Regions from separate parts of the Lysinibacillus sp. NPDC098008 genome, predicted to be linked through region 1. Evidence: a T-box and tRNA genes for the amino acid it is inferred to sense, from the RefSeq annotation. Region 1 holds a T-box; the other regions hold tRNA genes.

The links. The T-box of region 1 lies ahead of ileS (isoleucine--tRNA ligase). A T-box ahead of a tRNA ligase gene usually reads a tRNA of that ligase, here a tRNA-Ile.
Region 2: it encodes a tRNA-Ile, which carries the amino acid that the T-box ahead of ileS (isoleucine--tRNA ligase) is inferred to sense. The anticodon was not compared.
Region 3: it encodes a tRNA-Ile, which carries the amino acid that the T-box ahead of ileS (isoleucine--tRNA ligase) is inferred to sense. The anticodon was not compared.

Annotation. Positions count from the first base shown of each region.
Region 1 is NZ_JBIWBA010000002.1:217,821-219,990, reverse strand. It holds gene ACIQVU_RS03450 (YlmH family RNA-binding protein) at 1-74, shown strand, start outside; gene ACIQVU_RS03445 (DivIVA domain-containing protein) at 170-694, shown strand; T-box leader at 781-1,005, shown strand; gene ileS (isoleucine--tRNA ligase) at 1,111-2,170, shown strand, end outside.
Region 2 is NZ_JBIWBA010000004.1:220,216-222,385, forward strand. It holds gene ACIQVU_RS06880 (double zinc ribbon domain-containing protein) at 1-39, shown strand, start outside; gene ACIQVU_RS06885 (hypothetical protein) at 207-335, opposite strand; gene ACIQVU_RS06890 (TcaA NTF2-like domain-containing protein) at 449-808, shown strand; tRNA gene ACIQVU_RS06895 (tRNA-Glu) at 960-1,031, opposite strand; tRNA gene ACIQVU_RS06900 (tRNA-Ser) at 1,034-1,124, opposite strand; tRNA gene ACIQVU_RS06905 (tRNA-Asn) at 1,128-1,204, opposite strand; tRNA gene ACIQVU_RS06910 (tRNA-Ile) at 1,209-1,285, opposite strand; tRNA gene ACIQVU_RS06915 (tRNA-Gly) at 1,290-1,363, opposite strand; tRNA gene ACIQVU_RS06920 (tRNA-Phe) at 1,369-1,444, opposite strand; tRNA gene ACIQVU_RS06925 (tRNA-Asp) at 1,460-1,535, opposite strand; tRNA gene ACIQVU_RS06930 (tRNA-Met) at 1,562-1,636, opposite strand; tRNA gene ACIQVU_RS06935 (tRNA-Ser) at 1,690-1,782, opposite strand; tRNA gene ACIQVU_RS06940 (tRNA-Ile) at 1,798-1,874, opposite strand; tRNA gene ACIQVU_RS06945 (tRNA-Met) at 1,882-1,955, opposite strand; tRNA gene ACIQVU_RS06950 (tRNA-Ala) at 1,983-2,058, opposite strand; tRNA gene ACIQVU_RS06955 (tRNA-Pro) at 2,075-2,151, opposite strand; tRNA gene ACIQVU_RS06960 (tRNA-Arg) at 2,162-2,170, opposite strand, start outside.
Region 3 is NZ_JBIWBA010000022.1:511-2,680, reverse strand. It holds gene ACIQVU_RS16215 (nitric oxide synthase oxygenase) at 1-335, opposite strand, end outside; tRNA gene ACIQVU_RS16210 (tRNA-Glu) at 949-1,020, opposite strand; tRNA gene ACIQVU_RS16205 (tRNA-Asn) at 1,022-1,098, opposite strand; tRNA gene ACIQVU_RS16200 (tRNA-Ile) at 1,113-1,186, opposite strand; tRNA gene ACIQVU_RS16195 (tRNA-Gly) at 1,188-1,261, opposite strand; tRNA gene ACIQVU_RS16190 (tRNA-Phe) at 1,268-1,343, opposite strand; tRNA gene ACIQVU_RS16185 (tRNA-Ser) at 1,350-1,442, opposite strand; tRNA gene ACIQVU_RS16180 (tRNA-Ala) at 1,460-1,535, opposite strand; tRNA gene ACIQVU_RS16175 (tRNA-Pro) at 1,550-1,626, opposite strand; tRNA gene ACIQVU_RS16170 (tRNA-Arg) at 1,641-1,717, opposite strand; tRNA gene ACIQVU_RS16165 (tRNA-Lys) at 1,735-1,807, opposite strand; tRNA gene ACIQVU_RS16160 (tRNA-Gln) at 1,821-1,895, opposite strand; tRNA gene ACIQVU_RS16155 (tRNA-His) at 1,905-1,980, opposite strand; tRNA gene ACIQVU_RS16150 (tRNA-Trp) at 2,026-2,099, opposite strand; tRNA gene ACIQVU_RS16145 (tRNA-Tyr) at 2,105-2,170, opposite strand, start outside.

The DNA.
Region 1 (2,170 bases):
TTATTATGACAGAAGGCCGTACAAAAAAAGATAAAATTCGTCTACAAATCGGTCGATTGGCCCAAAAAGCTTGAAAGTGAAGTAATTTTCATTAATTTTTACTGCTAAGTTGTCGCAACAATTGTATAATAGAAATTATGAATGTACACGTAAAGGAGAGAAGGATTGTATGCCATTATCACCTATTGATATACATAATAAGGAGTTTACAAAGACCTTCAGGGGCTATGCTGAGGACGAGGTCAATGAATTTTTAGATCAGATTATTAAAGATTATGAAATTTTATTGCGTGAGAAAAAAGAAGTTGATCGACAGTTAGAAATCGCTTTAGAGCAAGCGAGGCATTTTAACACCTTAGAAGAAACTTTACAAAAATCTATAGTTGTGGCACAAGAGGCAGCGGATGAAGTACGCAGAAATTCACAAAAAGAGGCAAAGCTTATTGTCAAAGAAGCTGAAAAAAATGCTGATCGAATTGTCAATGAAGCATTAACAAAGGCACGTAAGGTAACGATTGAAATCGATGAGCTCAAGAAACAATCCAAAGTATTCCGTAATCGCTTTAAAATGCTTGTGGAGGCACAGCTTGACCTATTAAATGCAGATGATTGGGATCATTTGCTGCAATATGATATTGATCTAACTGAAATTCAAGCGTCTGTAGAGGAAGCACAGGAATCCGAAGATTTATAATTTTTTCTCTTGCCCTATAATTGAAACTTGACGTGAATGATTGAATTTCATATACTTTATACTAGCAATTATTTGAACAGATATGCATACAGGCAAAGACGAAGATAGTAATTGTTAGGCGTAGTGAAGCGATTTGGGGATAGTGGAAGCCCAAACAAACAACTAACAATGAAGATCACTTCCGAGCTAAATAACTGAAAGCAGTAAGTTATTTCGTGCCGCACAACGTTAACGTGCTTGAAAGAGGTAGTGCAATTTGAATTGTGCTGCAACTAGGGTGGTACCGCGAGTAGAAGCTTCTCGTCCCTTTGTGGGATTGAGGGCTTTTTTTATTTGCAGGCAGAAGCATTAGGTTTGCTATGTTTGCCAATAATTGTTGTAGATGTTTTGTTTGTAATCGTAAAGGAGGAATTTTAATGGTTGAATACAAGGATACTTTATTAATGCCAAAAACAGATTTCCCAATGCGCGGAAATTTACCAGCAAATGAGCCAAAAATGCAAGAAAAATGGAATGACATGGATATTAACAAATTACAGATGGAGCGTACAGAAGGTCGCCCTGAGTTTGTGTTACATGATGGTCCTCCATATGCAAATGGTGATATTCATATTGGTCACGCATTAAACAAAGTATTAAAGGATATGATTACACGTCATCGTTCAATGTCTGGTTATCATGTGAACTATGTACCAGGTTGGGATACACATGGTTTACCAATTGAGCAGGCATTAGCAAATAAAGGTGTTAAACGTAAGGAAATGTCTGTGGCGGAATTCCGTCAGCTTTGTGAAAAATATGCTTATGAGCAAATCGACAATCAACGCCAGCAATTTAAACGTTTAGGTGTACGTGGTGATTGGGAAAATCCATATATTACATTAAAGCCTGAATTTGAAGCGCGTCAAATTGAAGTATTCGGGAAAATGGCAGAAAAGGGCTATATCTATAAGGGCTTAAAGCCTGTTTATTGGTCACCATCTTCTGAATCGGCTCTTGCAGAGGCTGAAATCGAGTATAAAGATATTAAATCACCATCTATTTATGTCAGCTTTGCGATTAAAGATGCAAAAGGCGTTGTGCCAGCAGATGCGAAATTTATTATTTGGACAACAACACCTTGGACATTACCAGCAAACTTAGGGATTTCTTTAAATCCTGAATTTATCTATGTAGTAGTGGCAGTGGCAGAGAAGAAATTCATTATTGCTAAAGAATTAGTAGAGTCAGTGGCAACTGCGCTTAACTGGGAATCGTATGAAATTGTACAGGAAGTGAAAGGTGAGGCACTTGACCGTATTGTAGCACAGCATCCATTCTATGATCGTGAATCACTTATTATGGTAGGTGAGCATGTAACGGCTGATGCTGGTACTGGCTGTGTGCATACTGCACCTGGACACGGGGAAGACGATTACTATATTAGTAAACAATATGGTTTAGGTATTCTTAGCCCTCTTGATAATAGTGGTTGCT
Region 2 (2,170 bases), on a different contig from region 1:
ATCGTATTATCAGTCTGCTTTATTGCAACATGTGCCTAGCTATTAAGACACTGAACCATTAGGTATTGAAACGTCTGAATCCCCAATAGACTTAAAGGTCATTGCATTTGGTAGCCACAAGGCTTTGAAAATTCGGCTTCTATTGGCTACATACTAGGCAATAAACGTGATATGGAACTTGAAAATTTTATATATAAGCATATCTATCAGGTAGATGTACACATTGATAAAGGTAGTAGCAGCAGCCCATTGGTTGATGTCAATACAGGCAATGTAATAGGCATTAACTCTCTGTTATACACAACTGGAACAAGCACTAATTTCGCCTTCTCCATTCCTCTTTATAGCATTTGAGGGATGGGCTGCTAAGCCTCTTACTGCTAATGAGGTTCATGCTGTTGCGAATGTCTATGTAAATGATCGAGAAGCTCCAATTGAAGAGGACACAATGAACGAAACGGATGCCCTATTAGCAGGGCAATTCGTGCAAGCATTCCGGCTTTATTATGAAATGGCACTCAATGAAGGTGATTTTTACTGGATTGCCGATAGCCTTACAGAGGAATATGTGAATGACATTGCATACCAAGATCATTATTTCTTTTTTGCAGGCAATGAGATACTAGATGTTCAATATTCAAATGGTCAATACTATATAGAAATAAATAGGATATTTGATTTCTACGATGCACAAGATAACTATCAATTCTATGATCGCTATAAGATCTATACGGTGATTACGGTGCATATAAAATTGCAAATATTAAAATTCACTACTTTCAATGTAATCAAAAAGTGCAGCGAATGACTCTAAACTCATCCACTGCACTGTTAGATGCTATCCGTCGATTTAGCGTCACTTTCACGCTTCTATCCGTCTAGTAGAGGCGGCTATCCAGCTCTCGACTATTTTGAACAAAAAAATGCAGTAGATGAACGTTCATCTACTGCATTTTGTATGACCCGTACGGGATTCGAACCCGTGTTACCGCCGTGAAAGGGCGGTGTCTTAACCACTTGACCAACGGGCCCATGGCGGAGAAGGAGGGATTTGAACCCTCGCGCCGGTTACCCGACCTACACCCTTAGCAGGGGCGCCTCTTCAGCCTCTTGAGTACTTCCCCTTTTGGCTCCGAAGGCAGGACTCGAACCTGCGACAACCTGATTAACAGTCAGGTGCTACTACCAACTGAGCTACTTCGGAATATTGGTGGGCCTAAATGGACTCGAACCATCGACCTCACGCTTATCAGGCGTGCGCTCTAACCAGCTGAGCTATAGGCCCTCTCTGGAGCGGGTGATGGGAATCGAACCCACGACATCAGCTTGGAAGGCTGAGGTTTTACCATTAAACTACACCCGCATACATGGTGGGTCAGGACGGAATCGAACCGCCGACACTTAGAGCTTCAATCTAATGCTCTACCAACTGAGCTACTGACCCACATGTTAAAATAAATGGCGGTCCCGACCGGGATCGAACCGGCGATCTCCTGCGTGACAGGCAGGCATGTTAACCGCTACACCACGGGACCATTTGATTGCTTTCATCCATAAAAATTGGTTGCGGGGGCCGGATTTGAACCAACGACCTTCGGGTTATGAGCCCGACGAGCTACCACTGCTCCACCCCGCGATAATTATATACTGTTTCGAGTTTTTCAAGCACCATTTATCAAAATTTAAAACTGGAGGAGGTAGAGGGATTCGAACCCCCGCGCGGTGTTACCCGCCTGTCGGTTTTCAAGACCGATCCCTTCAGCCAGACTTGGGTATACCTCCGTAACAATATATAAATGGTGGACCTTGCAGGACTCGAACCTGCGACCGGACGGTTATGAGCCGTCTGCTCTAACCAACTGAGCTAAAGGTCCTTTAAGATGGCGGCAGAGGGGATCGAACCCCCGACCTTACGGGTATGAACCGTACGCTCTAGCCAGCTGAGCTACGCCGCCAGGATCTTTATACTGGTTATTAAATCATGGTGGAGCCTAGCGGGATCGAACCGCTGACCTCCTGCGTGCAAGGCAGGCGCTCTCCCAGCTGAGCTAAGGCCCCATAATTTTTTTGGAAATGGTCGGGAAGACAGGATTCGAACCTGCGACCCCTTGGTCCCAAACCAAGTGCTCTACCAAGCTGAGCTACTTCCCGTACATTTTATTGGCGCGCC
Region 3 (2,170 bases), on a different contig from region 1:
ATTCGCACCCTTCCTGATGCAAATACTGTAATAGTCGGACGGATTTTCCCATTATTTGTAGCGTACTGGATATGTTCTAGTAATTTTTGAAAAACTTCCTGCTCGTCTAGAACATTGCGTGCATCTACTACATGTAGCGACTGCCAAAATAGACGTCCAATACATTTATTACTGTTACGCCATGCCACTCGTGCACCAAAAACTATTTCCTCTGTTGTAGGATTATATTCACCTGCTGCTGCAATTTGCTGCAATCTATTTTCTAACCAAGTATTTGAGTGATTTTGCTCTGCTTGATAAAGCTTTAAAAATTGCTGTATCTCCTGTCTATTCATAGTCCAATTCCTCCATCTACCCTCATATTAGAGGAAGGAAAGTGCTAGCACCATGAAAATATCTTTTAAAAAAACATACATATTTTATATATGAAATAGTTTGTTCAAAATTAAAGCTAGTTGTTATGTTATTTTATATAAAATTAAACAATGGAAAAGCCTAGGCACAAATTGAATGCCTAGGCTTTGAATTACGATGACATGTATAGATTAGCATATTGTACTAAACAATTTCTGAACAAAATAGTTACTACCTGCCCAACGAATATCATAAATATCCATATAGAAATGTACCTCGGCTATTTGGCATTTGCCGAAGTCATTGTAATTTGACTATTGTCGATGATGGGACTCATTTATGACAGTTAAATTTTTTAAATACAGACATATTTTATCCAGCATCATCTTTTTCTATAGCCGACCTGTAATTATTAACATATTTATCGTAGAATCAATTTTTCTAAGAGAGGGCAGTCAATATATTATTAAGTAAATATATATGAACAGCTCTTTCCATTAGTTATCCTAATACTTATTAAATTTCCTCATTACTATTCACAAGTATAAAGACAAATAAAAAAGCATGTAACATATACTTATGCTACATGCTTGATGACCCGTACGGGATTCGAACCCGTGTTACCGCCGTGAAAGGGCGGTGTCTTAACCACTTGACCAACGGGCCGTGGCTCCGAAGGCAGGACTCGAACCTGCGACAACCTGATTAACAGTCAGGTGCTACTACCAACTGAGCTACTTCGGAATAATGATGATTGATGGGCCTAAATGGACTCGAACCATCGACCTCACGCTTATCAGGCGTGCGCTCTAACCAGCTGAGCTATAGGCCCTTGGAGCGGGTGATGAGAATCGAACTCACGACATCAGCTTGGAAGGCTGAGGTTTTACCATTAAACTACACCCGCAAATAATGGTGGGTCAGGACGGAATCGAACCGCCGACACTTAGAGCTTCAATCTAATGCTCTACCAACTGAGCTACTGACCCGAGAAATGGAGGAGGTAGAGGGATTCGAACCCCCGCGCGGTGTTACCCGCCTGTCGGTTTTCAAGACCGATCCCTTCAGCCAGACTTGGGTATACCTCCAAAAATATTAAAATATATGGTGGAGCCTAGCGGGATCGAACCGCTGACCTCCTGCGTGCAAGGCAGGCGCTCTCCCAGCTGAGCTAAGGCCCCATCATTTTAGAAAATGGTCGGAATGACAGGATTCGAACCTACGACCCCTTGGTCCCAAACCAAGTGCTCTACCAAGCTGAGCTACATTCCGAAAACACATTTTATTGGCGCGCCCGACAGGAGTCGAACCCATAACCTTCTGATCCGTAGTCAGACGCTCTATCCAATTGAGCTACGGGCGCTTATTATGTAATAACAATGAGCCATGAAGGACTCGAACCTTCGACCCTCTGATTAAAAGTCAGATGCTCTACCAACTGAGCTAATGGCTCATAAAAGAAAAAATGGCTGGGGTACTAGGATTCGAACCTAGGCATGACGGAATCAAAATCCGTTGCCTTACCGCTTGGCTATACCCCAACATTAAAATGGGGCGACTGATGGGAATCGAACCCACGAATGTCGGAACCACAATCCGATGCGTTAACCACTTCGCCACAATCGCCACTATATATGATAACAGCTACATATGAACGAGTACCTCAAGACCTGGCAGGGGCAGTAGGAATCGAACCCACACCAAAGGTTTTGGAGACCTCTATTCTACCGTTGAACTATGCCCCTAAAAATGGTGGAGGGGGACGGATTCGAACCGCCGAACCCTAAGGAGCGGATTTACAGTCCGCCGCGTTTAG